3 regions of the Streptomyces sp. NPDC056527 genome follow, and region 1 is predicted to be linked to each of the others. Evidence: riboswitches for the same ligand, from Rfam matches in the RefSeq annotation. Region 1 holds a riboswitch; each other region holds the start of a gene.
The links. A riboswitch is a leader RNA that binds a small molecule or an ion and turns the genes downstream of it on or off. The one in region 1 is predicted to bind thiamine pyrophosphate.
Positions count from the first base shown of each region.

Region 1 (10,463 bases):
TGGGCCGGTAGTCGCCGGGCCCGAACTTCTCCTGCTCGGCCTTGTTGATGTCGTTGATGCCCGGGACGTACGAGCTGAAGTCGTCGTTCGCGAGGAAGGACAGCAGTCCCGGGATCTCTATGGCCACCTTGTTGTGGCCCTGGTCGACATCGCCGTAGGCGAAGATCGAGAAGGGCGCCGGCGCCTCGCCGTCCCAGAGCGCCTCGGCTGCGGCCATCTTCATCGGCTGCTGCTTGAACATGACCTTGCCGAGCAGGTCGCCGCTGATGGCCGTGCCGAGTCCGGCGATGATCAGAGTGATCAGGCCGAGCCGCAGGGAGGTCCGCATCACCGGGACGTGCTTCTTGCGCGCCAGGTGGAAGGCGGAGATGCCGACCATGAACGCGCCGCCGACCAGGAACGCGGCCGTCATCGTGTGGAAGAACTGGGTGAGGGCGGTGTTCTGGGTGAGTACCAGCCAGAAGTCCGTGAGCTCGGCCCGGCCCCGCTCCTCGTTGATGCGGTAGCCGACGGGGTGCTGCATCCAGGAGTTGGCCGCCAGGATGAAGTACGCGGAGAGGATGGTGCCGATCGACACCATCCACATGCAGGCCAGGTGGATCCTCTTGGGGAGCTTGTCCCAGCCGAAGATCCACAGGCCGATGAACGTCGACTCGAAGAAGAACGCGATCAGCGCCTCGAAGGCCAGCGGGGCACCGAAGATGTCTCCGACGAAGCGCGAGTAGTCGGACCAGTTCATGCCGAACTGGAACTCCTGGACGATGCCGGTGACGACACCCATCGCGATGTTGATCAGGAAGAGCTTGCCCCAGAACTTCGTCGCCTTGAGGTACTTCTCGTTCTCCGTACGCACCCAGGCGGTCTGAAGACCGGCGGTGAGAGCGGCGAGGGAGATCGTCAGAGGAACGAAGAGAAAGTGGTAGACGGTGGTGATGCCGAACTGCCATCGCGCCAGAGTCTCTGGCGCCAGAGCTAGGTCCACGTCGCTTCTCCTTACATCGCCATGGTCACAGGGCAGTTTGCCCCTTTAATCCCACCAATCTCGGCACGAACGGGACACGCTTGTGAACGCGTTCACATTCACAAGCATTATGGCTCATACGAAATCCGTACGTAAGACCGGGGGTACCCCTACCGAAGGTCACCCCTTCCCAGGACCTTCAACATATTGTTGAATCCAGGGCATGACCCTTCAGATCCGCATCTCCTGGCCGGCCGGGCACACCACGGCCACACTCGAAGAAACCCCCACGAGCAAGGCGCTCGTGGGGGCTCTCCCGATCTCGTCCACCGCCCGGACCTGGGGCGAGGAGGTCTACTTCGACACTCCGGTCTCCGCCGCGGTCGAGTCCGACGCGCGGCAGGTCGTGGAGCCGGGCACGGTCGCCTTCTGGACCGAGGGCGACGCACTCGCACTCCCCTACGGCCCCACCCCGATCTCCCGGGGCTCCGAATGCCGGCTCGCGAGCCCCTGCAACCTCCTGGGCTCGCTCGACGGCGATCCGCGGGTCCTGGCCACCGTCAGGGACGGCGACCCGATCCGCGTCGAGCGCGTCGAGGGCTGACCGCCCGCCCTCGACCCGCTCCCACCGGGCTGATCAGCCCTCCTTGCGGAAGAAGCCCTCCGTCGTCTTCAGGAACAGGTCGTTCGCCTCGCACTCACCGATCGTGACGCGCACGCCCTCACCCGCGAACGGCCGCACCACCACACCGTGCCGCTCGCACTCCGCCGCGAAGTCCATCGTCCGCTCACCGAGCCGCAGCCAGACGAAGTTCGCCTGGGTGTCCGGCACGGTCCAGCCCTGGGCCACGAGCCCCGAGCGGACCCGCTCGCGCTCGGCCACCAACGAGCCGACCCGCCCGAGCAGTTCGTCCTCGGCCTGCAGCGAGGCGACCGCCGCGTCCTGCGCCAGCTGGCTCACGCCGAACGGCACCGCCGTCTTGCGCAGCGCCGCCGCGACCGGCTCATGGGCGATCGCGAAACCGACCCTCAGCCCGGCCAGGCCGTACGCCTTGGAGAACGTCCGCAGCACCGCGACGTTCGGCCGGTCGCGGTAGAGCTCGATGCCGTCCGGGATGTCGGCGTCGCGCACGAACTCGCGGTACGCCTCGTCGATCACCACCAGGACGTCGGAGGGCACCCGGTCCAGGAACCGCTCCAGCTCGGCCCGGCGCACCGCCGTGCCCGTGGGGTTGTTCGGATTGCAGACGAAGATCAGCCGGGTCCGGTCGGTGATCGCCGCGGCCATGGCGTCGAGGTCGTGCACCTCGCCGTCGGTCAGCGGCACCTGCACCGAGGTGGCCCCGCTGATCTGCGTGATGATCGGGTACGCCTCGAAGGACCGCCAGGCGTAGATGACCTCGTCGCCCGGGCCCGAGGTGGCCTGGAGCAGCGACTGCGCGACACCGACCGAGCCGGTGCCGGTGGCCAGGTGCGAGACGGGGACGCCGAAACGGTCGGCGAGCTCCGCCATCAGGCCGGTGCAGGCCATGTCCGGGTACCGGTTGAAATTCGAGGCCGCGGCCAGCGCGCTCTCCATCACGCCCGGCAGCGGCGGATACGGGTTCTCGTTGGAGGACAGCTTGAAGGCGACCGGACCGCCCGCGGCGGCCGGCTTGCCCGGCTTGTACGTGGGGACGCCGTCCAGCACGGCGCGCAGCCTCGGGCCGCCCGCGCTCGTCCCGCCGTTCTCGCTCACTGAGCTCACTGTGGTCCTCCTCGACCGTCCGTACCACCAATACTGCTCACCTTATGAGGATTCGCCTCCGCTGCGAATGGGCTGTGGACAACGGGTCGGACAAGCTGTGGACAACCGGGGGAGCGCAGCCGTGGGTGGCGCGCGCCGGTGGCGGGCGCCGTGGCGCGCATCCCCCGTAGAGGTGAGTTGAGACCTCTTCGAGACATCGGCTCTGTGGCAGGTCCATGCGTTTCGACAACCGTAGATCACACCCAAGGGGCCTTAACTCCCTTACTTCCTTAGGCACTTGATGCTTTTTGATCATGCAGAAACGTGCCTGTCAACGAGTGAATATGCGACCGGCCCAACCACCCGCCCTCGCCCTACTATCGGCTCGCCATGACAGCAGCAGGGAAGCACCAGGTGAGCCGGGCACAGACCCGGGGAAGTCGGCAGGGACGAGCGGGCATCCGGGACGTGGCCGCCGCCGCCGGGGTCTCCATCACGACTGTCTCCGACGCGCTCAACGGCAAGGGCCGGCTCCCGGACGCCACCCGCCGCCACGTCCGCGAGGTCGCAGACCGGCTGGGCTATCGCCCATCCGCCGCGGCCCGCACGCTCCGTACCGGCAAGTCGGGCCTCATCGGCCTGACCGTGACGACCTACGGGGATGAACCTTTCACCTTCACCGAATTCGCGTACTTCGCGGAGATGGCCAGAGCAGCCACATCGGCCGCGCTCGCGCGCGGCTATGCCCTGGTCATCCTGCCCGCAACCTCCCGCCATGACGTCTGGTCGAACGTCGCCCTCGACGGCACTGTCGTCATCGACCCCTCCGACCACGACCCGGTCGTCACCGAGCTCGTCCGCCAGGGCCTCCCCGTCGTCTCCGACGGACGCCCCGCCGGCACGCTCCCGGTGACCGCCTGGGTCGACAACGACCACGAAGCCGCCGTACTCGACCTCCTCGACCACCTCGCCGACGCCGGCGCCCGCCGGATCGGCCTGCTCACCGGCACCACCACCGACACGTACACCCGCCTGTCCACCACCGCGTACCTCAATTGGTGCGAACGGGTCGGACAGGACCCCGTCTACGAGGCCTATCCGGCGCACGACCCGTGCGCGGGCGCCGTCGCGGCCGACCGGCTGCTCGCCCGCCCCGACCGACCCGACGCCGTCTACGGACTCTTCGACCCCAACGGGACCGATCTGCTGGCGGCGGCCCGTCGCTACGGACTGCGGGTCCCGGAGGATCTGCTGCTGGTCTGCTGCAGCGAGTCGACCGTCTACGCCAACACCGAACCGCCCATCACGACCCTCTCGCTCAAACCCCGAAGGATCGGCACGGCCGTCGTCCAGCTCCTCATCGACGCCATCGAGGGGATCGACACCGACGGACCGGTCGAGCAGGTCATACCGACCGAACTCATCGTCCGGACGTCCTCCCAGAGGCGTTCGCCGCGTACGACGGTCAGCCCGCCCCGGTCACCTTCGAAGGACTAGCGAACGATCAGTACCAGCCGGATTCCGGGCCGGGCAGGGCCCAAACCCAGCCCAGCCCGGTCCTGACCCTGGCCTGGACCTTCTCAATTCGGGCGAAACAACCGGTGAACCCGGAGTGGACCCGGATTCACCACCCCTGGTGCGTCACACAGGCGGACCCTCATTCCTATGATGGGCGCACGACACCGCGGACCACCCCGACCAGGCCGGTCCGCGATGTACAGGGCATCGCGACGGTGGTGGAGGGGTCGATGACTCAGGGGGCCGGGCAGGAACCCGTGGTGCGCACGGCGACATTGCGTGATTTCCGCGTACCGCCGTACGCCCGCGTGCCCGTGCAGGGCAACGCCACCGAGCCTCCCACCGGGACCCCGACCGGCCCGACCGGCGCCTTTCCCGAGCCCAGCGCGTTCCCCGACCACGGCGCGCTCCCCGAACCCGGCACCTCTCCCGAGCCCGTCGCTCTCCTCGAACCCGACGCTCCGGTCACGCGCGGCGCCCACCTCGATCCGCGCACCGTCCACGAACCGGTCGCACCCGTCGGGTCGCTCGCCCCCACGCTCCATCTCCCCCTCGCCGGCGGCATGTCCTCCATCGTCGCCGTCGCGACCGGCCACCCCGGGAACGCCTTCCCCGACGAAGCCCTTCCCGACGGCTACACCCCCACCGAACGCGATCTCCCGGTCATCAATCGGGGTGACACCGTGCAGGTCCGTGTGGACCCGGAGCCGGCCCCCGCGGCCGCGGCCGCCGACGGCCCCGGCCCGCTCTACGTCGTCGGCGACGTCCACGGCTATCTCGACGAGCTCGTCGCCGCCCTCCGCGCCCAGGGCCTCATCGACGAGAACGGCGCCTGGTCCGCCGGCAACGCCCGCCTCTGGTTCCTCGGCGACTTCACCGACCGCGGTCCCGACGGCATCGGCGTCATCGATCTCGTCATGCGGCTGTCCGCGGAGGCCGCGGCCGCCGGCGGCTACTGCAAGGCGCTGATGGGCAACCACGAGCTGCTCCTGATCGGCGCCAAGCGCTTCGCCGACACTCCGGTCAACTCCGGCGCGGGCACCGCCACCTTCCAGGCCGCCTGGCTGCTCAACGGCGGCCAGAAGCACGACATGGACCGCCTCCAGGACGTCCACCTCCAGTGGATGTCCCGGCTCGACGCCGTGGTGGAGGAGGACGGGCACCTCCTGATGCACTCCGACACCACCGCCTATCTCGAGTACGGCAGCACCATCGAGGACGTCAACGAGACCGTCCACGAGATCATCAACCGGAACGACGCCGACGAGGTCTGGGACCTGTTCCGCAAGTTCACCAAGCGGTTCGCGTTCCGCGACGACGCGGGCCCGCAGGCCGTCCAGGAGCTGCTCGGAACCTATGGCGGCCGCCGGGTCGTGCACGGCCACAGCCCCATCCCGTACCTCCTCGGGCAGGTCGGAACGGAAGACGGCGAGGACGGATCGGGTCCGGTCGTCGACGGTCCGCACGTGTATGCGGACGGTCTGGCGATCGCCATGGACGGCGGTGTGACCATGGCCGGAAAGCTGCTGGTCGTCCAACTCCCCCTGCATGGCTGACGCATAACCCTGCGCATCCGGGGAAGTCGATTTCGGGAAACCCCCTGTCACCCTGTGCCGTAACCGCAATACCATCGGATCATCCGTAGCAGGCTCTCCTCCGTTTCCGCCCAACTGCCCGTTTCCCACGGTCAACCAGGCCTTACGGAGCATCGGGGGATGCACATGAACGTGGCTCCGCACCTGCTGACCGAGGACCGCGCCGAGTACGAGCGCATCCTCGGCGACGCACTGCGAAACCCGCATGACCATCCGGATCTCGCCGAGATCGGGAAACGGCTCACGTCCGAACAACTGCGCTCGATGGCCATGAGCGCGACGGCGCTGATCACCGCGGCCGCCGCGGTGGAGTACGACCACTTCGTCAAGGTCCGCGCGGAAGGCCGGGCGACAGGCGGTACAAGTGTGATGGACGCCGTTCTCGTGGCGGAAGGGGACGGAGCGAGCACGGGCCCCGGCGCGGGCATCGTCGCGGTCCTCACGGTCCTCGCACCGGTGCTCTCGGGCACGGCCGCGGTGATATTCCTGCTGGTCGGAGCCGTTCTGAAGGTGTTGGCACCCTCACTCGTGTTCGCCGACACGCTGCTGACGGCGGCCTGGTTCTTCGGCGCCGTCGCAGCCGCCGGACTGTTCTGCGCGGCCGTCGGTCTCCTTGTGACGGCGCTGCGCAACCGCTCCACCGAAGTGGCCGCGGGTCCCGGCATCGGCGGTGAACCGGACGACGAACTGTCCCGGGCCCGCGACGCCTGGCGCCGCGCCCTGCTGGAACGCGGCATCCTCCCGTTCCTGCGGGAGGCCCTGGCCGACCCCGTCGCACACCCGGCCCCGCCCCTGCCGCCGCAGCCCTCGGAGCGCACGGACCGCATCCCGAAGATCGGCTACAGCGGACCGGACTTCTCGAGTCCGAGCGAGGGAGCCTCGGGCAGCAGCCGTCCCAGGTTCAGCAGCCCGGACTTCACGAGCCCCGAGTTCGGCTCCCCGGAGCACCGGCCGGAGTGATCCGGGGAACGCCACGGCGGGCACGCGCCGCACGACCCCCCGTGGCCGTGCGGTCCGTACCCGCCCTGTAGGCACCTCTGCGTGCGGCTACTCCGCCAGCGGGAGGTACACGCGGTTGCCGGCGGCCGCGAACTCCTTGGACTTCTCCGCCATCCCGGCCTGGATCTCCTCGGACTGGAGGTCGCCGCCGTGCTCGCGCCGGATGTCCTGCGAGATCTTCATCGAGCAGAACTTCGGGCCGCACATCGAGCAGAAGTGCGCGGTCTTCGCGGGCTCCGCCGGCAGCGTCTCGTCGTGGAACTCACGCGCCGTGTCCGGGTCGAGCGCCAGGTTGAACTGGTCCTCCCAGCGGAACTCGAAGCGCGCGTCCGACAGCGCGTCGTCCCACTCCTGCGCCCCCGGGTGCCCCTTGGCCAGGTCGGCCGCGTGCGCCGCGATCTTGTACGTGATGACACCGGTCTTCACGTCGTCCCGGTTGGGCAGGCCCAGGTGCTCCTTGGGCGTGACGTAGCAGAGCATCGCCGTGCCCCACCAGGCGATCATCGCGGCGCCGATGCCCGAGGTGATGTGGTCGTACGCCGGCGCGACGTCCGTGGTCAGCGGGCCGAGGGTGTAGAACGGCGCCTCCTCGCAGATCTCCTGCTGAAGGTCGATGTTCTCCTTGATCTTGTGCATCGGGACATGGCCCGGGCCCTCGATCATCGTCTGCACGTTGTGGCGCTTGGCGATCGTGTTGAGCTCACCGAGCGTCTTCAGCTCCGCGAACTGCGCCGCGTCGTTGGCGTCCGCGATCGAGCCGGGGCGCAGACCGTCGCCCAGCGAGTACGTGACGTCGTACGTCGCGAGGATCTCGCAGAGCTCCTCGAAGTTCGTGTAGAGGAAGTTCTCCTTGTGGTGCGCGAGGCACCAGGCGGCCATGATCGAGCCGCCGCGCGAGACGATGCCGGTCTTGCGACGGGCGGTCAGCGGCACGTACGGCAGCAGCACACCGGCGTGGACCGTCATGTAGTCGACGCCCTGCTCGGCCTGCTCGATGACCGTGTCCTTGTAGATCTCCCAGGTCAGCTCCTCGGCCTTGCCGTCGACCTTCTCCAGGGCCTGGTAGAGCGGCACGGTGCCGATCGGCACGGGGGAGTTGCGCAGCACCCATTCACGGGTGGTGTGGATGTTGCGGCCGGTGGACAGGTCCATGACCGTGTCCGCGCCCCACTTGGTCGCCCACGTCATCTTCTCCACCTCCTCCTCGATGGAGGAGGTGACGGCGGAGTTGCCGATGTTGGCGTTGACCTTCACCAGGAACCGCTTGCCGATGATCATCGGCTCGATCTCCGGGTGGTTGACGTTGGCCGGGAGCACCGCGCGACCTGCGGCGATCTCCTCCCGTACGACCTCGGGGGAGACGTTCTCGCGGATCGCGACGTACTCCATCTCCGGGGTGATCTCGCCGCGGCGGGCGTACGCGAGCTGGGTCACCGCCGCCCCGTCGCGGCCCCGGCGGGGCTGGCGGGGGCGGCCGGGGAAGACCGCGTCGAGGTTCTTGAGGCCACCGCGCGGCGAGGTGTGCTTGATGCCGTCGTCCTCGGGACGGACGGGGCGGCCCGCGTACTCCTCGGTGTCGCCGCGGCTGATGATCCAGTTCTCGCGCAGCGGCGGAAGGCCCCGCCGTACGTCGGTGTCGATGGTGGGGTCGGTGTACGGGCCGGACGTGTCGTACAGCGTCACGTCCTTGCCGTTGGTGAGGTGCACCTGACGGACGGGCACTCGGAGGTCGGGGCGCGAGCCCTCGACGTATCCCTTGTGCCAGCCCGGCTTGCGCTCGTCCTGGCTGGTGGCAGGCGTGCGTGCATCCTGAATGGTCATGAGACCGATCTCCCTACGCCGGCATTACCCGGTAACAGGTTCGGCGGTCGGCGCAGCCTCCTCCCGTACGTACATCAGTACGCGCGTACGGTGATCAGCGCCCTCTCAGCCCGGTGCTCCGAGCTCCCGCGTGTGCAAAGGTGCCACCACGCTAGCGGCAACCCTGGCGTGCTGAACAGTGGGCCCCCGCCGTTCTTGCGATGATCTGTCGGTGACTTCCTCGCAGCAGACCCCGGAACCCGATGGACACGACGGCCATGGGGACGCGGGCCACGGGCACGGGCACAGCCACAGCCACGGCCCGGCGGCGCCGGTCTCCCGGCATCTGCGCAGAGTCATCGCCGCGGTCCTGATCCCCTTCGCCGCGGCGGTGGTGGTCGGTCTCGTCGTGCTGTGGCCGGGCGGCGCACCGGAGCACGAGCGCACCGGCGTCGGCTTCGACCGGCAGACCTACGCGGGCAAGGTCGCCTCGGTCGAGAAGGTCGACTGCAAGGACGTGAACGCCGCTCAGGTCCCGCCGACCGGGGACGTCTCCACGCCTCAGGGCCGTGAGGCCGTCAACGCCCAGCAGGGAGAGTGCGAGAAGGCGACGATCGAGGTCACCGACGGCCCCGACAAGGGCCGTACCTTCGTCGAGATCGTGCAGCCGGACGCGCCGCGTCAACTGGACCAGGGGCAGGGCGTGGTGGTGGCGTACGCCCCCGACGCCCCGCGCGATCTGCAGTACTCGGTGACGGATGTGAACCGCAAGGTTCCGCTGACGGTGCTGGCGCTGATCTTCGCGATCGTGGTCGTGCTCGTCGGCCGGATGCGCGGGGTGATGGCCCTGATCTCGCTCGCCATCAGCTTCCTGATCCTGACCTTCTTCATCCTGCCGGCGATCCTTCAGGGATCGAATCCGCTGGTGGTGGCGGTGGTCGGGTCGAGCGCGATCATGCTCATCGCGCTCTACATGTGCCACGGCCTGTCGGCGCGTACCTCGGTCGCGGTGCTCGGCACCCTGATCTCGCTGCTGCTGATCGGGCTGCTCGGCTCGTACTTCATCAGCTGGGCGTCGCTCAGCGGCAACACGGACGACAACACCGGTCTGATCCACGGCCTGTACCCGGACATCGACATGTCCGGTCTGCTGCTCGCGGGCATCATCATCGGTTCGCTCGGCGTCCTCGACGACGTGACGGTGACGCAGACCTCGGCGGTGTGGGAACTGCACCAGGCCGATCCCCGTATGGGGCCCCGGGCGTTGTACCGGGCCGGGATCCGGATCGGCCGCGACCACATCGCGTCCGTGGTGAACACGCTGGTCCTCGCCTACGCCGGTGCGGCCCTGCCCCTGTTGCTGCTCTTCACCATCGCGCAGAGCAGTGTGGGGACGGTGGCCAACAGCGAGTTGGTCGCGGAGGAGATCGTCCGGACGCTCGTGGGATCGATCGGTCTGGTGGCCTCGGTGCCGGTCACGACCGTGCTTGCCGCCCTGGTCGTCTCCGCCGACCGGCCGGGCGATCCGGAGAAGCGTTCATCCAGGGGTGGACGCCGGCGCCGGGCGAAGTGACTGGTCCGGGGCCCTTTCCGGCGGGCACCCGAGGCGGTCAGCCCGCGTTCTCCTCTGCCAGAATCCGGCCGAGCGCGGCTTCCAGGTTGTCCTCGAAGTCGCCCAGCGTCCTTTCCTGACCGAGCGGAACCAGCTTGTCCGTGCGGTCGAGGAAGGCGACGAGCGGCGGAGCGCTGGCCCGGAACAGGGCGCGGTCGCTGCCGACCTGGAGCCGGATGGAGACGTCCGAGAGCGCCTCGGGATCGGTCGGCGCGATGTGCACATCGCCGTCGCCGCTCGGCCGGTTGATCC
Region 1 covers NZ_JBHTTQ010000003.1:157,293-167,755, reverse strand. The annotation lists gene ACFQ7Q_RS03210 (cytochrome ubiquinol oxidase subunit I) at 1-982, opposite strand, end outside; gene ACFQ7Q_RS03205 (cyclophilin-like fold protein) at 1,185-1,565, shown strand; gene hisC (histidinol-phosphate transaminase) at 1,599-2,699, opposite strand; gene ACFQ7Q_RS03195 (LacI family DNA-binding transcriptional regulator) at 3,078-4,184, shown strand; gene ACFQ7Q_RS03190 (metallophosphoesterase) at 4,436-5,761, shown strand; gene ACFQ7Q_RS03185 (hypothetical protein) at 5,921-6,760, shown strand; gene thiC (phosphomethylpyrimidine synthase ThiC) at 6,848-8,620, opposite strand; TPP riboswitch at 8,614-8,760, opposite strand; gene ACFQ7Q_RS03175 (YibE/F family protein) at 8,832-10,172, shown strand; gene ACFQ7Q_RS03170 (SsgA family sporulation/cell division regulator) at 10,210-10,463, opposite strand, start outside.

Region 2 (10,463 bases), on a different contig from region 1:
CACCGGGCCCACCTGGCCTTCGGCACTGTCCGAGGGGCCGGATAAAGTCGCTGACATGGCACGGATTGTGGTGATCGGCGCGGGGCTCGGCGCCATGGCGGCGGCGGCCCGGCTGGCCGTGGCGGGCCATCGGGTGACGGTCTACGAGGCCGGCGGGACGTACGGCGGCGCGGTGCGCCGCTTCGAGCGGGACGGGTTCGGCTTCGACACCGGCCCGGGACTGCTGCATCTGCCCGCGGTCTACCGCGATCTGTTCGTCAAGACCGGCAAGGAGCCGCTGGAGGAGTGCGTCGAGCTGGCGCAGGTCGACCCGGCGAGCCGTCATGTCTTCGCCGACGGCACCCGCGTGGACCTGCCGAACGCCTCGCGCGCGGGCACGGTCTCCGCGCTGGACGCGGCGCTCGGCGCGGGCACGGGCGAGCGCTGGGGCGAGTTCCTGGTCCGGGCCCGCGAGGCCTGGGACCGCACCCGTCGCCCGCTCCTCGAGGAGCCGCAGCCCGCGGACGCCTCGGCGCTGGGCCGCGAGCCCTACCCCGCCCTGAAGGCGGGGCTCCTGCGCCGGCCCACGACCACGCTCGCGCAGATCGGCGCCCGTGAGCTGCGCGACCCGCGGCTCGCCGCGCTCCTCGACTCGTATGCCTGGAGTTACGGCTTCGACCCCGCCACCGCCCCGGCCGCGGCCGCCGTCCTGCCGTACATGGAGCAGACCTTCGGCACCTGGTACGTGGGCGGCGGCATCAGGGCGCTCGCGGACGCGGTGTACGAGCGGTGCCGGAAGCGGCGGGTGGAGTTCGTCTTCGACACCGCCGTCGACGAGGTGGTGGAGAAGGACGGCCGGGCGGCCGGGGTCCGGCTGGTGGGCGGAGAGCTCGTCGAGGCGGACCATGTCGTCGCGGGCGCGCCCGTCCCCGCGCTCTACCGGGAGCAGGTCGTGACCTGGGAGCGCCAGGACGACTGGCCGCGGTACCAGGCCGCCCTCACGGGCCGGGTGACGGTCTGTCTGGCGCTGCGCGGAGCCCGGGAGGCCGGCGCGGCTCACCGGACGGTCGTCCACGGGAGCGGGGACCGTCCCGCGGTGACCGTGCTCCGGGCCGACGATCCCGCGCTGCGCCCCGACGACGACCACGAATCGGTCACCGTCACGTCCACGGTGGGGCTGAACCCCGAGGACGACTGGGCGGACATCGCGCGGGAGATGGTGGCGGCGGCGGAGTCGGCCGTCCCCGATCTGCGCGAGCGGCTGCTCTGGCAGGAGGTCCGTACGCCGGACGACACCCTGCGGGAGACGGGCGCACAGGAGGTGCCCGGACCGGCGCTCGGGGGCGGCCGCGGCCTGTTCCTGCCCGCCGCGAACCGTTCCCCGCTGCCGGGGCTCCACTTCGTCGGCGGCTGGTCCCATCCCGGCGGCGGGCTCGCCCACGCCGGGATGTCGGGGGCGCTCGTCGCCGGGCTGATCGTGGAGGGCGCGGACTTCCGCGGTTCGCGCTGAGCCGCGTCAGGAGCGGTGGGGCCGGTCAGTACCGGTACTGCTGGTCGTTGCCGTAGCCGTAGTGCTCCTGCCCCTGCTGCGGGGCGGGCTGCTCGTTGTCGCGCTGCTGGGGCACCCACACGCCGCCGGGCGGGGTGTCGTAGCCGTACGAGGGCGCGTAGGGGTCGGCGGCGTACTGCTGCTGCCCCGTGCCGTAGTCGTACGAGGCGTACTGCTGGCCGTCCGTCCCCGGACCGATGTACGGGTCGGAGTAGGCGGCGTACTGCTGCTGACCGCTGCCGTAGTCGTAGGCCGGCTGCTCGTAGCCGGTCTGGTACGCGGGCTGCTCGTACCCGGGGGTGTAGCCGTCGTATCCGGCGCTGTAGGCGGGCTGCTCCTGCTGCTGCGCCTGGGCGTGACCGTGGCCGTACGAGGTGTCGTAGATGCCGTACTGGCCGGTGTCCTCGTCCATCGGCTGGGGCTCGTAGACCGCGGTGGACTCGGCGGCCGAGGGCTCCGCGTGCTCGTAGGAGAGGTCGCTGACCTCCAGGGTGGGGCCCGTCTCGGCCGGCGCGGACGACCTGCGGCGGCGGCTCTCGCCCGGGCTCCCGCCGATGGCCCAGCCGGTGGAGAAGCCGCGGCGGAAGGACAGGGTCACATAGGTCTGGCCGACGGCGAAGGCGATCGCCCCGACGATGATCACCGCGACCGAGGGCATGAGGACGCCCAGGACCACGCCGAGGAAGCCGCAGAAGGCGAGAACTCGCCAGCGCAGGCGCGCCTTGTACTGCAGCAGCACCTCACCCAGCAGCCACAACGCGACAACGCCGAACGCGATGTAGAGGACCGTCCACCCCATGCCCGCCCCTCTCCTACGGCCACCGCCGCGGGTCTGGGGCGGGTACGCCGTTCACGACTGCACGTGCAGTCCGAGATTCTCGTAGATCTCCAGCGTCGCGGTGGAGTTGTTCAGCGTGATGAAGTGCAGTCCGGGGACACCCTCGGAGAGCAGACGCGCGCAGAACTCCGTCGCGAACTCGATGCCAATGGAGCGTACAGCGGCCGCGTCGTCCTTGACGGCGAGGATGCGTTCTTTCACATCGGCCGGGAAGTGCGCGTTGCTCAGCTGGGGGAGCCGGTCGAGGGTCTTGACGTTCACAACAGGCATGACTTCGGGGATGATCGGCGTCTCGCAGCCGGCCTTCGCCACGCTGTCGCGCATCCGGAGGTAGTTGTCCGGGTCGAAGAACATCTGCGTGATCGCGTAGTCGGCGCCGGCCCGGCACTTGTCCACGAAGTGACGGATGTCCGTGTCCCAGTCGTCCGAGCGGGGGTGCATCTCGGGGAAGGCGGCGACACCGACGCAGAAGTCTCCGGATTCCTTGATCAGCCGGACGAGGTCGGCGGCGTACCGCACGCCCTCGGGATGCTCGATCCACTCCCCCAGCGGGTCGCCCGGCGGGTCGCCGCGCAGGGCGAGCATGTTCCGGATGCCGGCGTCGGCGTACTGACCCAGGACGTTGCGCAGCTCGGCGATGGAGTGGTCGACCGCGGTGAGGTGCGCGACCGGGGTGAGCGTGGTGTCGCCGGCGATCTTCTGGGTCGCCTTGACCGTCCCGCCGCGGGTCGAGCCGCCCGCGCCGTAGGTCACCGAGACGAAGCTCGGCCCGACCGCCTCCACTCTGCGCAGGGCGTTCCACAGGCTCCGCTCGCCCTTCTCCGTCCGGGGCGCGTAGAACTCGAAGGAGTACGACGGCTTGCCGGCAGCGAGGATCTCGCGGACCGTGCGGGCACGGTCCGTGCGGGTGGAAGCGGTACCAAGGGCCATACCGGCAGGTTAGACGGGGTCACACGACCGGCGAAGCCTCGTCCGAGGAATGGACACGTTTTTGGACAACGCACAAGGGGTGGACCCGACCTTCGGACATTGCGCCGAAAAGGTCACGGACGGCGGCCTGCGGCGGGGAGATCAGGCCGAGCGCTCACGGACCCGCTTGGCCAGGCGGGCCGTCGCCGCGGCCGGGTCGTCGGCCTCGGTGATCGCCCGGACGACCACGATCCGGCGGGCGCCCGCGTCCAGGACCTCGTCGAGGGTGGTCTCGTCGATCCCGCCGATGGCGAACCAGGGCCGGTCCTGCTCCAGGGCCGCCGCGTACCGCACCAGACCGAGGCCGGGGGCGTACCGGCCGGGCTTGGTCGGGGTGGGCCAGCAGGGGCCGGTGCAGAAGTAGTCCACGCCGGGCTCGGCGACGGCCGCGTCCACCTCGGACTCGCCGTGGCAGGAACGGCCGATCAGGACTTCCTCGCCGAGGATCGCGCGGGCGGCGGGCACGGGCAGGTCGCCCTGGCCCAGGTGCAGCACGTCGGAACCGATGGCGTGGGCGACATCGGCCCGGTCGTTGACGGCGAGCAGCTTGCCGTGGCGCCGGCAGGCGTCGGCGAGGACGGCGAGGTGCTCCAGCTCCTCGCCGGCCTCCATGCCCTTGTCGCGGAGCTGCACGATGTCCACGCCGGAGGAGAGCACGGCGTCGAGGAAGGCGGGCAGGTCTCCCTGGCGCCTGCGGGCGTCCGTGCACAGATAGAGCCGGGCGTCGGCGAGCTGCTCGCGAGGCGTGGACATGGGTACTTCCCCCCGTTGGGTGCGGTGGTTCCGTGCGACCGGGACGGGCCCGGCCGCACGGAGCCTCTGTGGTGTCTTCGGTGCGTCAGACGGCGAGCGCCTGGGCGCGGCGCTTCACCTCCGTGCCACGATTCTCGCTGAGGGCCTGCGCGGGCGTGCCCGGCAGGCTCGGGTCGGGAGTGAAGAGCCACTCCAGCATCTCTTCGTCGGTGAAGCCGTCGTCCTTCAGGAGGGTCAGGGTCCCGGAGAGCCCCTTGACCACCTTGTCGCCGTCGATGAAGGCGGCGGGCACCTGAAGCGCCTTGTTCTCGCCGCGGCGTACGGCGATGAGCTGGCCCTCCTTGACCAGCTGCCGCACGCGCGTCACCTCGACATCGAGCATTTCCGCGATGTCGGGGAGGTAGAGCCAGGCGGGGACGAGAGCATCGGTTCTTGCGTCAATCTCGGTCACGTGGACAAGCCTGCCATCCCGGACTGACAGCCGGTAGTCGAGCCCTACAGGACTGCCGCCTTCAGGGGGACGGAAGGGTCCGCGGCCCGCTGCGGATCGATCCGGGCGCCGGACTCGATCAGCTTGCGGCCCTGGGCCAGGTCACGGGGGCGTCCGACGGCGAGCAGCGCGACCAGGGCGCCGTCGCGCAGCCAGAGCGCCGACCAGGAGGGGCCGGCCGGGTCGCCGCGCCGGAGCAGCTCCGTGTCGCCTCCGTGGTGCCCCGCGTACTGCACGAAGCGGCCGAACTGCTCGGACCAGAAGTACGGCACCGGGTCGTACGGCCGGGGGACCTCGCCGATGATGTCGGCCGCGACGGTGCGCGGGCCCTGGAGCGCGTTGTCCCAGTGGTGGACCAGGAGGCGGCGGCCGTAGCGGGCGGAGGGGAAGGAGGCGCAGTCGCCGACGGCGTACACGTCGGGCAGGGAGGTGCGCAGCCGCTCGTCGGCGGTGACGGAGCCGTCCGCGTCACGGGCGATGCCGGAGTCGGCGAGCCAGCCGGTGGCGGGGCGGGCGCCGATGCCGACGACGACCGCCTCCGCGGGCAGCCTGCGTCCGTCGGTCAGGACGACCGTGCCGGGTTCGACTGCGGCCACGCGCGCGTGGGTGAGGAGTTCGGTGCCGCTCTCCTCGTACCACTGCGCCATCGGGGCGGTGACCTCGACGGGGAGCGCGCCGGCGAGCGGCCGGTCGGCGGCCTCCACGACGATGACGGCGCAGCCCGCCTCGCGTGCGGCGGTGGCGAACTCGGCACCGATCCAGCCGGCGCCGACCACCACGATGTCGTGGCGCCGCTCCAGGACGGGCTTGAGGCGGGCGGCGTCGTCGAGGGTGCGCAGCAGATGGACGCCGGGCACACCTTCGGCGCCGGGCAGGGTGACCGGCTCGGCACCGGTGGCGACGACCAGGAGGTCGTACGGGACGGGTCCGGCCTCGGTGTCGACCTCGTGCTCCTCGGCGCGCAGCCCGGTGACGTCGAGACCGAGACGCAGTTCGATGGCGAGGGCCTCGAAGTCGACGTCGAAGGCGGAGTCCTCGGCCTTGCCGAGGAGCACGGCCTTGGAGAGGGGCGGCCGGTCGTAGGGCTGGTGCGGCTCGGCGCCGATGAGGGTGACCTGGCCGGTGAAGCCCTGTTCGCGCAGGGCGACGGCGGTCTGCACCCCCGCCATGCCGGCGCCCACGATCACGACCCGCTGTTGTGCCTGCTTCTGCTCGCTCACCCGATCACCTTACGCATCTGACGCACCGTCAGGAAGGCGGCTGTTCGACCACGCTCGTGCCGGAGCCCTCCTGGGACTCCCATGCCCAGGTCTCCTCCAGCCGAACGCGCCCGTCCGGCAGCTCCACCACGATCGAGACGCAATGCCCGGAAGAGGTGGATCCGTCCCCCTTCAACTGGACGTAGCGGAAGTCGAGCCGGTCCCCCGCGCGCGTGCCCACGAGGTTCCCGCGGACCACGTCGCCGCCCGCGTACTCGGCCCAGATCCGGCCGTCCTCCTCGTGGTACGTGAAGCGGGTGCGTGTGCCGACCTGACCGGGGGCCTGGTCGGCGACGGGCGCGAGCACGAGGCCGTCGAGAGATCGAGCCACTGCGGAGGCTCCCTTACTGGGCGTCGGGGGCGGGGGTTAGTCTGACCGTCAACGTAGAGCACTCGCGGGAGCCCGGACGCACCGGGCTGAGAGGGAGGCTGGCCGGCCTCCGACCGTACGAACCTGATCCGGGTCATGCCGGCGAAGGGAGGGGCTGGACGCCCATGTCGCGTACATCCGACGTCCTCGTCATCGGGGGCGGAATCATCGGTCTGGTCACGGCCTGGCGGGCCGCGCAGCGCGGACTGCGCACCGCGGTCGTCGACCCGGAACCGGGCGGCGGTGCCGCCCGTGTGGCGGCCGGGATGCTGGCCGCCGTCACCGAACTCCACTACGGCGAGGAGACCCTGCTCGCCCTCAACCTCGCCTCCGCGCGCCGCTATCCCGACTTCGTCGCCGAGCTCCGGGACGCCACGGGACACGACGTGGGGTACCGCGCCTGCGGCACGCTCGCCGTCGCGCTCGACGCGGACGACCGGGCGCATCTGCGCGAGCTGCACGCCCTGCAGACCCGCTGCGGCCTGGAGTCGGAGTGGCTCAGCGGCCGTGACTGCCGTCGTCTGGAGCCGATGCTGGCCCCCGGCGTGCGCGGCGGGCTACGGGTCGACGGCGACCACCAGGTCGATCCGCGCCGGCTCGCCGCCGCGCTGGTCACCGCCTGCGAGCGGGCCGGCGTGATCTTCCACCGGGCCCTCGCGGAGCGGCTGACCGTCGTACGGGACCGGGCGGCGGGCGGGCTGCTCGCCGGGGGCGAGGCGCTCGAAGCGGACCAGGTCGTGCTGGCCGCGGGCAGCCTCAGCGGCCGGCTCGCCGGCGTACCGGACGACGTGCTGCCACCCGTACGCCCGGTCAAGGGTCAGGTGCTGCGGCTGACCGTGCCGGAGGCGTACGCGCCGTTCCTGTCGCGGACCGTCCGGGCCGTCGTGCGCGGCAGCCACGTCTATCTGGTGCCGCGCGAGAACGGCGAGCTGGTGATCGGCGCGACCAGCGAGGAACTGGGCTGGGACACCACCGTGACGGCGGGCGGGGTCTACGAGCTGCTGCGCGACGCCCACGAGCTGGTGCCGGGCATCACCGAGCTGCCGCTCACCGAGACCCGCGCCGGCCTGCGGCCCGGCTCCCCGGACAACGCGCCGCTGCTCGGCCCGACCGCCCTGCCCGGCCTGCGGCTGGCGACGGGGCACTACCGCAACGGGGTCCTGCTCACCCCCGTCACCGGCGATGTGATGGCCGACCTCCTCACCACCGGCGAGCTTCCGGACGAGGCCCGCCCCTTCACCCCCCGCCGCTTCTCCCCCGTACGTCAGGAGCAGCCCGCATGAACGACTCGACGAACGTCTCCGTCAACGGCGAGGCCCGTGTCCTCGCCGCGCCCACGACCCTCGACGCGCTGGTCGCGACGCTGACGCCGGCGCCGTCCGGCGTGGCCGCGGCCGTCAACGAGACGGTCGTGCCGCGCAGCCAGTGGTCCGCGACCCTTCTGGGCGAGGGCGACCGGGTCGAGGTCCTCACCGCCGTGCAGGGGGGCTGAGCGCGATGTCCGACGACACCTTCCTCCTCGGCGGTACGGAGTTCTCCTCGCGTCTGATCATGGGCACGGGCGGCGCCCCGAGCCTGGACGTCCTCGAACGCTCCCTGATCGCCAGCGGCACCGAGCTCACCACCGTCGCCATGCGGCGTCTCGACCCGACGGTGCAGGGCTCGGTCCTGTCCGTGCTGAACCGGCTCTCCATCCGCGTCCTGCCGAACACGGCGGGCTGCTTCACGGCGGGCGAGGCCGTCCTGACGGCTCGGCTCGCCCGGGAGGCGCTGGGCACCGACTGGATCAAGCTGGAGGTCGTCGCCGACGAGCGGACCCTGCTGCCCGATCCGATCGAGCTGCTCGACGCGGCGGAGACGCTGGTGGACGACGGCTTCACCGTCCTGCCGTACACCAACGACGACCCGGTCCTCGCGCGGAAGCTGGAGGACGTGGGGTGCGCGGCGATCATGCCGCTGGGATCGCCGATCGGCTCCGGGCTGGGGATCCGCAACCCGCACAACTTCCAGCTGATCGTGGAGCGGGCCGGAGTGCCGGTGATCCTGGACGCGGGGGCGGGGACGGCCTCGGACGCCGCCCTGGCGATGGAGCTCGGGTGCGCGGCGGTCATGCTGGCGTCGGCGGTGACCCGGGCGCAGGAGCCGGTGCTGATGGCGGAGGGGATGCGGCACGCGGTGGAGGCGGGCCGGCTGGCGTGGCGGGCGGGCCGGATCCCGCGCCGCCACTTCGCGGAGGCCTCGTCCCCGACGGAGGGCCGCGCGGCCCTGGACCCGGAGCGGCCGGCGTTCTGACGGCCGGCGGACCGGTCCCGCGCGTCACAGCTGTGCTGCGGTCGCGGCCGGTGGGGACGGGGTGTCCTCACCGGCTCGTAAACTCGAGGCCGTGGACACGACCCTTCATGACCCCCTCGTCGGGCAGCTGCTCGACGACCGCTACCGCGTCGACGCGCGCATCGCCGTCGGCGGGATGGCCACGGTCTACCGGGCCGTCGACACCCGACTCGACCGGGTGCTCGCGCTCAAGGTGATGCACCCGGACCTCGCCACCGACGCCACCTTCGTGGAGCGGTTCATCCGCGAGGCGAAGTCCGTGGCGCGGCTCTCGCACCCGAACGTCGTCGGGGTCTTCGACCAGGGAGCGGACGGCGCGTACGTCTATCTCGCGATGGAGTACGTCGCCGGGTGCACCCTGCGCGACGTGTTGCGGGAGCGCGGGGCGCTGCAGCCCCGGGCGGCGCTCGACATCCTGGAGCCGGTGCTCGCCGCGCTGGGCGCCGCGCACCGGGCCGGGTTCGTGCACCGGGACATGAAGCCGGAGAACGTCCTGATAGGGGACGACGGCCGGGTCAAGGTCGCCGACTTCGGGCTCGTACGGGCCGTGGGCTCGGCCACGAACACCACCGGCTCCGTCCTCGGCACCGTGTCGTACCTCGCCCCCGAGCAGATCGAGCACGGCACCGCGGACACCCGCGCCGACGTGTACGCCTGCGGTGTCGTCCTGTACGAGATGCTGACGGGCGGGAAGCCGCACTCCGGGGACACCCCCGCGCAGGTCCTCTACCAGCATCTGAACACCGACGTCCCGGCCCCGTCCGCCGTCGTCCCCGGTCTCGCCCTCGAACTGGACGAGCTGGTGGCGACCGCGACCGCCCGCAACCCCGACGTCCGCCCCTACGACGCCGTCGCGCTCCTGGCCCTGACCAGGGAGGCCCGCTCGGCGCTCGGGGACGAGCAGCTGGACGCGGTCCCGCCGCAGGCGCACCGGGAGGACGCCACGGGGGCCGAGGACCGGACCAGCGTCATCCCCCGGACCCTGCCCGCGGAGACCGAGCAGCCGGTGCAGCACACCAGCCGGCTGACGATGCCGCCGCCCGAGCCCCGGCCGGAGTCCCGGCGCGCCCCGCGCCGCCCCCGCGGCCCTCTGCTCGTCCTGGCCGCCGTCCTGCTCACCCTCGGACTCGGCACCGGCGTCTGGTACATCAATTCCGGCCAGTTCACCCGCGTCCCCTCCGTCCTCGGCCAGAGCGAGGCGCAGGCCACCAAGCGGCTCAGGGACTCCGGGCTCGACGTCGGTACGACGAAGCGCGCCTTCAGCGACGTGTACGAGCGCGGCACGGTCATGGCCACCGACCCCGCCTCCGGCGCGCGGATCCGGGGCAACGGCACGGTCACGCTCACCATCTCCCGCGGCCCGCAGATCGTGAAGGTCCCGAACCTCAAGGGGAAGCCGCTGCCGGAAGCCAAGCGGCTCCTGGCGAAGGAGGGGCTGGCTGCGGGAGTGATCACCCGGGCGTTCAGCCAGGACATCGCGCAGGGCGCCGTGATCAGCTCCGACCCCGAGCCCGGCACCGAGCGCAGCCCGGACTCGGCCGTGGCCCTGGTCGTGAGCAAGGGCGTCCCGATCGACGTCCCCGATGTGGCCGGCGAGTCGGTGGCCGAGGCCACGAGCACGCTCCGGGAAGCCGGACTCAAGGTGGAGGTCGCCACCGAGCGCGTCCACTCCCCCGAGGCGGCCGGCACCGTCGCGGCCCAGTCCCTCGCGGAGGGCAGCCGCGCCGCGCAGGGCGACCGGATCGTCCTGACCGTCTCCAAGGGCCCGCGGATGATCGAGGTGCCCGACGTCGTGGGCGAGTCCACCGACTCCGCGCGCGAGAGACTGGAAGGCGCGGGCTTCGAGGTGAAGGTGGAGAAGACCTTCCCCTTCCTCGGCGACAAGGTCTCGGGCCAGTCCGTCGAGGGCGGCTCCACCGCCCCCG
Region 2 covers NZ_JBHTTQ010000144.1:902-11,364, forward strand. The annotation lists gene ACFQ7Q_RS35075 (phytoene desaturase family protein) at 56-1,489, shown strand; gene ACFQ7Q_RS35080 (hypothetical protein) at 1,515-2,327, opposite strand; gene metF (methylenetetrahydrofolate reductase [NAD(P)H]) at 2,379-3,296, opposite strand; gene thiE (thiamine phosphate synthase) at 3,438-4,088, opposite strand; gene ACFQ7Q_RS35095 (Rv2175c family DNA-binding protein) at 4,174-4,539, opposite strand; gene ACFQ7Q_RS35100 (NAD(P)/FAD-dependent oxidoreductase) at 4,584-5,798, opposite strand; gene ACFQ7Q_RS35105 (hypothetical protein) at 5,827-6,168, opposite strand; TPP riboswitch at 6,223-6,335, shown strand; gene thiO (glycine oxidase ThiO) at 6,333-7,490, shown strand; gene thiS (sulfur carrier protein ThiS) at 7,487-7,699, shown strand; gene ACFQ7Q_RS35120 (thiazole synthase) at 7,705-8,499, shown strand; gene pknB (Stk1 family PASTA domain-containing Ser/Thr kinase) at 8,591-10,463, shown strand, end outside.
Region 2: another riboswitch for thiamine pyrophosphate. It lies ahead of thiO (glycine oxidase ThiO); the one in region 1 lies ahead of thiC (phosphomethylpyrimidine synthase ThiC).

Region 3 (10,463 bases), on a different contig from region 1:
GTCTCCTGCACGCTGGGCTCGATGGTCGCGCTGCTGTTCTATCTGCATCTGCGCGGGGACATCACCGGGCTGCCGTTCGACGGAGCCGCCGCCGAGCTGCTCGCCGCGCACCAGCCGATCCCGCTCGCGGCCGCGCTCACCCTGCTCGCGATCCTGCCGGTGGTCGCCTCCACGGCCGCGGCGCTCGCACTGCGCCCCCGCAGGACTCCCCCGGCCCCCGAGGGCATCGAGAAGATCGCCCCCTCCGGGCTCCCCTGGGGCGTGGCGCTCCTCGCGATGGGCCTCGCCGTCGAGACGTACGCGGGCGAGGGCGGCGGGGGCGGCGCGTTCCCGCTGCCGGGCCGCTTCGACGGCAACCCCGGCGGCGTGCTGGCCGGCTGGATCCTCACCGCGCTCGGCCTCGCGATGGCGGGCCCCGGGATCACCCACTGGTGCGGCCGCCTCCTCCAGGCGGTCCGCCCCGGCGCGATCCGGCTCCTCGCCGGCCGCGTCCTGATGGACGAGTCCCGGCGCATCGGCCGCCCGCTCGGCGTGGTGTGCGCGGTGGCCTCGGGCGGCCTCGCCGCGGCGACGCTGTACGACTCCCGGGCTGGCGGCTTCGGCCCGCTGACGGGCCTGGGGGCGGCGCTGGTGATGGCCTGCACGACGGCGACGCTGCTGACGGCGGCCCTGGAGTCCAAGCAGTGCCGCGCCCACACGACGGAAGCCCTCGTCCGCCTGGGCGCCCCGCCCACGGCCCTCCGCAACGCGGCCCTGATGCGAGCGGGGGTCCTTCTGGCGGTGTTCCTCCCCCTGACGATCCTGGTGAGCCAACTGGCAGCGGTCCCGTTGAAGGGCTGAACCCCGTGCGGGCGAAATGCCAGGAAGCTGTCGCCCGCCGCCCTCGGCCCGGCCCCGCCCCCTGGCGGGCAGTGGCCCCGCAGGGCCAGGGGTCCCCCGGCAGGGTGGACGCACGGCACGGCGCGCCCCGGCGGGCGCGTCCGCTCCGATCCACTTCCGCCCCACGGGGCCGCGACGCTTCGCCGGACGCGCACCACGACGGCCTATCGTGGGCGGCATGACCCGCCCGCACGCGCGCGAGATCCACACCCCCGACGAGTTCGACGCGGCCGTCACGCAAGGATCCCTCCTCGGATACCGCATCCAGTCCGTCGATCTGACCGACCACACCTTCGCGCTGCTCTCCGTCTCCACCGCCGGCGCCGTCTTCCTCGGCTGCGCCATGCAGCCGGAGGCCGCCGCCAAGGTCCGTGCCGACGGGGCCCTGGTCTTCCCGCCCGTGCCGGATCTGCCGTTCGACCCGTACCGCGCCCGGCTGTACTCCCCCGACGAACTCTTCGAAGGCATCCGGGACGAGCGGTACGAGGCGACCCCCGACGCCCTCACGTACGACTGGTTCCAGCGGACGAAGGCCGACGGCGACGTCTTCGCGTCGATGCTCCGCTCCATCCACGACGACGCGATCTCCGACGCCCTCGACGAGCTCCTGGCCGGCACGGGGGTCGTCGGTGTGATGGGCGGGCACGCGATGGGCCGTGGCACCGACGCGTACGCCGGGGCGGCCCGGCTCGGACGGTCCCTGGCACGGACGGGTCTCACCGTGGCGACGGGCGGCGGCCCCGGCGCGATGGAGGCCGCGAACCTGGGCGCGTACACCGCACCACTCGCCGACGACGTCCTCGACGAGGCGCTCGAACTCCTCGCCAAGGCGCCCTCGTTCACCCCGTCCGTCACGGAGTGGGCCCGCGCCGCCTTCGAGGTCCGGGCCCGCTGGCCGAAGGGCGGCGGCTCGGTCGGCATCCCCACCTGGTTCTACGGCCACGAGCCGCCGAACCCGTTCGCCGGCCACATCGCGAAGTACTTCGCCAACGCCACTCGCGAGGACGGCCTGCTTGCGCGCTGCACCGCAGGGGTGGTCTTCCTGCCCGGTGCGGCCGGCACGGTCCAGGAGATCTTCGACGACGCGACGCCGAACTACTATGAGTCGCGCGGAGAGCCCACCCCGATGGTGCTGGTGAACCGCGACCACTGGACGCGGCGGCTGCCCGCCTGGCCGCTGCTGCAGGCGATCGCCGCGGACCGCCCGATGGCCGCGAGGATCGCCCTGGTGGACTCGATCGACGAGGCCCCGGAAGCCCTCCGACGCCTCTGAACCGCGCGCACGACGGCTCCACGGCCCCGCCGGGCCCTCCGGCGGTCGCCCCCCTAAAGCCGCCGAACGGTCTGAGCCTCCGCACGCTCCACCGACGTCCTGCCGTGCACGTGCACCAGCGCCAGGTGGAACAGCGCGGGCGCCAGTGGCGCCCAGCGGTGGACGCGGTCGGGACGGAGCAGGTAGCGGGTCACGTCGGCAGAGCGGAACGGGACGTAGTCGATCGTCTGGTGTTCCCAGCGGTCGGCGACGCCTCGGCTCATCCGCTCGCGGAGCTGATCACCCGTCATGTCGGTGAGCCGGGCGTAGAAGTGGGCGCCCCATTGCCGCTTGTCCACGTCGAGGGCGAAGGCCAGCAGGGCGAGCGAGTACTCGTGCGGCTCCAGTGACATCTCCTCGCGCATCCCGCGGCGTGCGACGGAATGGAGATCGGGCGCGTTGCGGCCCGCGGAGTCGATGTGCCGGGCGAGCCCTTCGTTGACGGAGGAGTTCCACAGACCGGGCGCCATCCGCACCCGGTCACCCCGTTGACTGACCGCGAGCAGGTGGTCGGAGGTGACGACGGCGATGTTCACGCCGAAGCTGCACTGGAGGAACGCCGGCGCGGTCAGAGGATGTTCGGGGTTGAGGTAGCGGGACCGTGGGGTGGATCCGTCGGGCATCCTGCGGTCCAGCTGCTGGGCCGCGAGGAAGGTGTAGTAGTCCGTCGGACGCAGCCGCAGATGGACCTCGGCCTGTTCGTCGAGGGCGCTCCTGGAGATCTCCAGGCTTTCGACCGCGTACCGCGGCCCGTTCCACACCGGTGCCCGTTCGCCGGACGCTTCCGCCCGGTTCTCCTCCGCCTCGATCTCGGCGCGCCAGTCGGCCATCTCCTCGGGGAGTGCGATCTCCTCGGTGAGGACCTGGACGTGGACGGACTCGGGGGCGATCGCCCGGTCCCCGTCGCCCTCGACGATCAGCGCGGAGGTGCGCAGCGGTCCGAGGGAGAACGTGGACCACGCCCCGCCCTGTCCCTCCCGGAAGGTGAGACTGCGGACCATCCCCGCCGAACGTCTCCGGATCCTGAACCAGATGTCCTGTGTCCACTGCTGGAACAGGGTGGCGAACACGACTCCCAGGATGGCGCCGACCACTCCGTTGCCCAGATCTATTCCGCTCACGTGCAGCAGCGTAGGCCAGATGATCACGGTCGGTGGCCGTGCGAGGCAACTTCGACGCCGTATCCCACGTCTGGCAGTCCGTACCGCCATCTTTCCGGAACGGAGCCACCCGGTGCTCATAGGACTGCTGACCGCGATCGCCGCCTCGATCTGTTACGGCACGGGCTCCGTCCTGCAGGCCGTCGGGTCGCGCAAGTCCGCCCGGCGCGAGGCGGCCGCCGCGGGCCGGCTCACGGAGCGCGGCGGGCCGAGTCTGTCCTCCACCGCGAAGGCGGCGACGACATGGGAGTTCGTCGTCGGCACGATCCTGGACTTCATCGGATTCGGTCTCGGCGCGCTCGCGGCCCGCTTGCTGCCGCTGTTCCTGTCCCAGACCGTGATCAGCGCGAATCTGGTCGTCACCGCGGTCCTGAGCGTCCGGATGCTCGGTATCCGGCTCACCCGCGCGGAGTGGACGTCGATCGGCGTGGTCTGCTCGGCGCTGGTGCTCCTGGCGAGCGCGGCGGGCCCCGAGGGCAGCGGGCACACCCCGATCGCCACGCACTGGTGGCTGCTCGCGATCTCGCTGCTCCTGATGGTGGGCGGCACCGTGCTCGTACGGCTCCTGGGCGCGCGGGCGGCCATCCTGGCCGGTCTGCTCTCCGGACTCGGCTTCGGCGCACTGGGGGTCGGCGTGCGGATCCTGAACGGCATCGACTCCTTCGACCTCGGCGCTCTCCTCACCGACCCGGCGCTGTACGCGATCCTCGTCGCCGGGGTCGGCGGCATGTATCTGCACACCGTCGCGCTCCAGATCGGCTCGGTGAACGGGGCGACGGCGGCGCTGGTGGTCGGCGAGACGGTCCTCCCCGGCATGATCGGCGTGTGGTGGCTGGGCGACGCCTCCCGCCCGGGCTTCGCCTGGCTCGCGGTCCTCGGCTTCGTCCTCGCGGTCGTCGGCGCGGTGGCCGTGGCCTGGTTCGGCGCCCCGGAAGGCCACGGGGCGCAGGACACGGAGGTGCCCGACGAGCACGGCGCCGTGCCCGAGGCCCGTCCCGATCCCGTACGCGTTCCATAGGGTGCGGCCATGGGGACTTACATCGACGGAGTGATCGAGACCCGCACCGCGGGCGAGCCATGGGAGATGGAGGTCGATCTGCTCGACTTCGACCTCGGGAAGCAGCGGGACGAGCGCGATGCGCTGTTCGGCTACGGCGGCGGCCTCAGTGTGGACCGGCCCCTCTTCGAAGCGCGCGGCTGGCCGGAGGACGCCGGCGAGGAGGTGCCGAAGCAGATCGACGAACTGAGCCACAGTCACTCGTACGCGACATGGGCCGAGATAGCGGCGGTCGACTGGGACGCGCCGATCTGCGACCGCCCCGACTGGAACCAGGTGGCCGAGTGGCGGCCGGGGCCGGACGGCGAACTCGCCCTGCACGACGTGTCCTGGGTACCGGCCGAGGTGGTCGACGCGGCGGCGAAGCTCTTCGGCGAGGATCTGTACCCGGGCGAATGGCCGCAGGGCGGGGAGGTCCGTCTGAACGGCACGGTCTACCGTCCGGTGGTCCTCACGGCCGGGATGATCGTTCCACCGGACGGCAAGTGGGGCCCGGTGTGGGCGTCGATGCGCGCGCTGGCGGCGGAGTACGGCGACGAGAACGTCCGCCTGGTGGTCTGGTTCGGCTGACACGGCCCGACCCGGCCCCGGTCGGGGCCGATGGGCGATGCCGCACCCCGACGCTCACTCCCCCGCCAGGACCACGACCTCCTCGACCGCGAACGCCACGCCCACGCGGGCGCCCTCCTCCGGAGCGTCCCCGAGGGGGCACTCCGCCTCCAGGTCGGGACCCTCGGACGGGCGCAGCAGCAGGGCGACGTGCGTGCCACGGAAGGTACGGGACTCGACGGTGCAGGTCAGGCCCTCCTTCGCGGCGCCGAGACGGACGCCGCCCGGGCGCACGAGGAGCTTCCCCGGGCCCTGGGGGGATCCGTCGGGCACCGGTACCTTCCCCCACACGGTGTCGGCCGCGTCCCCGCTCACCGTCCCCGACACCACGTTGTCGAATCCGAGGAAGCGCGCCACGAACTCGGAGGCGGGCCGCTGCCACACCTCCAGCGGAGTGCCGGACTGGGCGATCCTGCCGTCCCGCATCACCACGACCCGGTCGGCGAGCGCGAACGCCTCGCCCTGGTCGTGGGTGACGGCGAGCACCGTCGTGCCCAACCGGCCGAAGAGGCCGCGCAGTTCGACCACGAGCCGCTCTCGCAGCCCTCGGTCCAGCTGGCCGAGCGGCTCGTCCAGCATGAGGAGCCGGGGGCGCGGGGCGAGCGCGCGGGCGAGCGCCACGCGCTGCTGCTCGCCGCCCGACAGCGAGGCGACGGCCCGCCGTCCCGCCCCGGGCAGACCGACCATTTCCAGCAACTCCTGGACCCGCTGGTCCTGTTCGGCCTTCCCGACCCGGCGCATCCGCAGCCCGAAGGCGACGTTGCCGCCGACGTCCCGCTGCGGGAAGAGCTGGTGGTCCTGGAACATGAGCCCGACGCCGCGCCGGTGCGCCGGCACCCCGGTCTGGTCGCTGCCGCCGAGCAGCACCCGGCCCTCGTCGAGGGCCTGGAGTCCGGCGACGGCCCGCAGCAGCGTGGACTTCCCGCTGCCGCTCGGCCCGAGCACGCACACGATCTCGTGCTCGGCCACCTGCAGGTCCACCGAATCGAGCACGGCCCGCTGCCCGAACCGTACGGTCGCGTCCTTGAGCGTCAGCATCAGAACTCCCCGGAGGTCCGGTCGGTGCGGAGCCGTTCGAGCAGCAGCAGGGCCACCGCGCACACCACCATCAGAATCGTCGAAAGGGCCATGGCCTGGCCGTAGTTGAGCTCGCCGGGCCGACCGAGCAGCCGGGCGACCGCGACCGGCAGCGTCGGGCTGTCGGGCCGGGCGATGAAGACCGTCGCACCGAACTCTCCGAGGGACACCGCGAAGGCGAATCCGGCCGCGATCAGCAGCGCGCGCCGTACCAGCGGCAGATCGACCTCGCGCCAGGCACGCAGCGGCGACGCCCCGAGCACGGCCGCCGCCTCCCGCAGCCGCTCGTCGACCGCGCGGAGCACGGGCAGCATCGTCCGTACGACGAAGGGGACACCGACCAGTGCCTGCGCGAGCGGCACGAGGATCCAGCTGGCCCGCAGGTCGAACGGCGGCTCGTCCAGGGTGATCAGGAAGCCGAAGCCGACGGTGACTGCGGAGACCCCGAGCGGCAGCATCAGCAGCGCGTCGAAGCCGCGCACGAGGCGACCGGCGATGGGGGTCCCCCCGCGCGAGCGAAGCCGAGAGTGGGGGAGGGTGAGGGCCGCCGCCGCGAGTCCGCCGATGACGAGGGCGATCAGGGTGGCGACGACGGCGTACCGGAGGGAGTTCCCGATCGTGTCCAGCAGCGGCACGAGGAAGGTGCCGGAGGGGTCCGGGGTCTGCAGGGCGCGGTAGTAGTCGAGCCCGTATCCACCGGAGGTGGCGAAGGACCGCTCGACGAGGACCCCGAGCGGCAGCACGATCAGCAGGGCGACGGAGAGCAGGACGCCCGCGAACAGCGCCCACTGGCCGACGCCCCGTGGCCGGCGCGCCGTCTGCTCGGGTGCGACCAGCCTCAGCGCGGTCTCCCGCCGGCGGACGGTCCGGGCGTGCACGGCGAGGACCACGCCGACGGCGACGAACTGCACCATCGTGAGGACGGCCGCCGTCGTCAGGTCGAAGCGGACGACGGTCTGCCGGTAGATCTCCGTCTCCAGGGTGGAGTACGTGGATCCGCCGAGGATCTGGACGACGGCGAACGAGCTCGCGGTGAAGAGGAACACCATCAGCGCGGCCGCCGCGACGGAGGGCGCGAGCGCCGGCAGGGTCACGGTCCGCCAGGCGGTCCAGCGGGACGCGCCGAGGACCCGGGCGGCCTCCTCCTGGCGCGGGTCGAGCTGCGCCCACAGGCCGCCGACGGTCCGTACGACGACGGCGTAGTTGAAGAACACATGGGCGATCAGGATCGCCCACACGGTGGTGTCGAGCCGCACGCCCCACAGCTCGTCGAGGAGGCCGCCGCGCCCGACCAGCGCCAGGAACGCCGTACCGACCATGACGGTCGGCATCACGAAGGGCACGGTGACGACGGCGCGCAGCAGCCCCTTGCCGGGGAAGTCGAAGCGGGCGAAGACGTACGCGCCGGGCAGCGCGATCAGCAGGGTCAGCCCGGTGGAGGCGAGCGCCTGCCAGAGCGTGAACCAGAGGACGTCGAGGATATCCGGCCGGCTCAACGTCTCGCCGAGGCGGCCGAACTGCCACACCCCGTCGACCCGCAGCCCGCGCTCGACGATCGAGACGACGGGCCAGGCGAAGAAGAGCGCGAAGAAGGCGACGGGCACGACCATCAGGCCGAGCCGCGCCGCGCTTCCCCTGCGGTCGGGAACTACTTCAGAACGAGCGACGACCACTGCTGGATCCACTGGTCACGGTTGGCGGCGATCTTCTCGGGCGCCATCGTCTGGGGCTTGTCGATCACCACACCGTGCTTCGTGAAGAGCTCCGGCAGGGTGGCGTCCTTGGCCACCGGGTTGACGAACATCTGCAGCGGCATGTCGTCCTGGAACTTCTTGGAGATCAGGAAGTCGATCAGCGCCTTGCCGCCCTCGGGGTTCTTCGCCCCGTTCAGCAGCCCCGCGAACTCGGTCTGCCGGAAGCAGGTCCCGGTGGAGACCCCGGTGGGGGCTTCCTTGGGCTGCGGCTCGGAGTAGAGGACCTCGACCGGCGGGCTGGAGGCGTACGAGACGACCAGCGGCCGGTCGCCCTTGGCCTTCTTGCCGCCGGCGGAACCGGAGAACTCCTGGTTGTAGGCGAGCTCCCAGCTGTCGACGGTCTTCACGCCGTTGGCCTTGAGCTTCTTCCAGTAGTCCTGCCAGCCCCCATCGCCGTACTGGGCGGCGGTGCCGAGCAGGAAGCCGAGGCCCGGGGAGGAACGCTCGGGGTTCTCCACGACGAGCAGGTCCTTGTACGCGGGCTTCGCGAGGTCGTCGAAGGTCTGCGGGGGCGCGAGCTTCTTGTCGGCGAAGTACTTCTTGTCGTAGTTGACGCAGATGTCACCGGAGTCGATCGGGGTGACCCGGTGCTCCTTGTCGAGCTGGACCTCGGCGGGGATCCGGTCCAGGCCCTTCGCCTCGTACGGGACGAAGATCCCGTTGTCGAGGGCGCGGGACAGCAGGGTGTTGTCGACGCCGAAGAAGACGTCACCCTGCGGGGAGCCCTTGGTCAGGATCTCCTTGTTGACCGCCTCGCCAGCGTCGCCGCTCTTGAGGACCTTGACCGTGAAGCCGGTCTGCTTGGTGAACTCCGCCAGCACCTCCTTGGAGGCGTTGAAGGAGTCGTGACCCACCAGGGTCACGGTCTTCGGGGTGGGCGCGCCGGACTTGCCCGCCGCGTCCCGGACGTCCTCGGTACCGCACGCGGCGAGCGTGGTGACGCCGACCGCGGCGACGATCGCCGCGGCGGCCATCTTCTTGGTGCTCACTGGAATTCCTCCTGGGTGTGACCAGGAAGAGACGCGGCCCTGCCGACCGGAAGGCGGGCAGGGCGCAACAGCTCGAGTTACGACCGAACTTCCTACCCAGAATGACCTGGGCAAGGTTCAGAGGGTCTGCGGTCCTGACCGCACTCTCAGCGCTGTGGCGCTCCCCTGTCGGAATATGGAGATGTGTTCGAGCACAGAGTACAAGGTCAGCGCTCGGACGCCGCCAGCTGTCCACAGGCGCCGTCGATCTCCTGACCTCGGGTGTCACGGACGGTGACCGGGACGCCATGGGCGGCGATGGCCTCGACGAACGCCTTCTCGTCCTCGGGACGGGAGGCGGTCCACTTCGAGCCGGGCGTGGGGTTCAGCGGAATCAGGTTGACGTGCACCCGCTTGCCCTTGAGCAGCCGCCCGAGGAGGTCGCCACGCCACGCCTGGTCGTTGATGTCGCGGATGAGGGCGTACTCGATGGAGATCCGGCGGCCGGACTTCTCCGCGTACTCCCAGGCCGCGTCGAGGACCTCGCGGACCTTCCAGCGCGTGTTGACGGGCACGAGGGTGTCGCGCAGCTCGTCGTCGGGGGCGTGCAGGGAGACGGCGAGCCGGCACTTGAAGCCCTCGTCGGCGAAGCGCAGCATCGCGGGCACGAGACCGACGGTGGAGACGGTGATCCCGCGCTGGGACAGACCGAGACCGTCCGGCTCCGGGTCGGTCAGGCGGCGGATCGCGCCGACGACCCGCTTGTAGTTCGCGAGCGGCTCACCCATGCCCATGAAGACGATGTTGCTGAGCCGCGCGGGCCCGCCGGGCACCTCGCCGTCGCGCAGGGCGCGCATTCCGTCGACGATCTGGTGCACGATCTCGGCGGTCGACAGGTTCCGGTCGAGACCGGCCTGTCCGGTGGCGCAGAACGGGCAGTTCATCCCGCAGCCGGCCTGCGAGGAGATGCACATGGTGACCCGGTCCGGGTACCGCATCAGGACGGACTCGACGAGCGTGCCGTCGTGCAGCTTCCACAGGGTCTTACGGGTGGTGTCGTCGTCGCACGAGATGTGCCGGACCACGGACATCAGGTCGGGCAGCAGCTCGCCCTGCAGCTTCTCGCGCGAGGACGCGGGAATGTCGGTCCACTCGGCGGGGTCGTGGGCGTACCGCGCGAAGTAGTGCGTGGACAGCTGCTTGGCGCGGAACGGCTTCTCGCCGATCGCGGCGACGGCCTCCTTGCGCTCGGCGGGCGTGAGGTCGGCAAGGTGCCGCGGCGGCTTCTTGGCTCCGCGGGGGGCGACGAAAGTGAGTTCTCCGGGCTTGGGCATGGTGCTACCAGTGTCGCAGACCGAACCCTGTGGCCTGGGGCGCAAGCCCTGGGAGGCGGTCGTCCCAGGTCGTACCAGGCCGTCGAAGTGGACTTCGGACGGCCCGGCGACTTCCCCTCCGGACCCTGCCCGGCACGCAAAGCCCCAGATCAGCGCGGTTGGGGCCTGCTGACCGGACCGACCGAGCCGGAACGCGACACATGCGTGTGCCGGGCAGGTCGAGGCTGCCCGGCACACGCGGATTCAGGGGTGTCGGCCGGCCCTGCCGTCCGCGATGGAGGCTTGGGCGGGGCCGGCTGTGGCGTTAGCGGCG
Region 3 covers NZ_JBHTTQ010000017.1:91,313-101,775, forward strand. The annotation lists gene ACFQ7Q_RS12490 (hypothetical protein) at 1-840, shown strand, start outside; gene ACFQ7Q_RS12495 (LOG family protein) at 1,058-2,152, shown strand; gene ACFQ7Q_RS12500 (hypothetical protein) at 2,206-3,312, opposite strand; gene ACFQ7Q_RS12505 (hypothetical protein) at 3,425-4,369, shown strand; gene ACFQ7Q_RS12510 (hypothetical protein) at 4,379-4,978, shown strand; gene ACFQ7Q_RS12515 (ABC transporter ATP-binding protein) at 5,033-6,055, opposite strand; gene ACFQ7Q_RS12520 (ABC transporter permease) at 6,055-7,704, opposite strand; gene ACFQ7Q_RS12525 (thiamine ABC transporter substrate binding subunit) at 7,743-8,822, opposite strand; TPP riboswitch at 8,909-9,014, opposite strand; gene rlmN (23S rRNA (adenine(2503)-C(2))-methyltransferase RlmN) at 9,044-10,150, opposite strand.
Region 3: another riboswitch for thiamine pyrophosphate. It lies ahead of ACFQ7Q_RS12525 (thiamine ABC transporter substrate binding subunit); the one in region 1 lies ahead of thiC (phosphomethylpyrimidine synthase ThiC).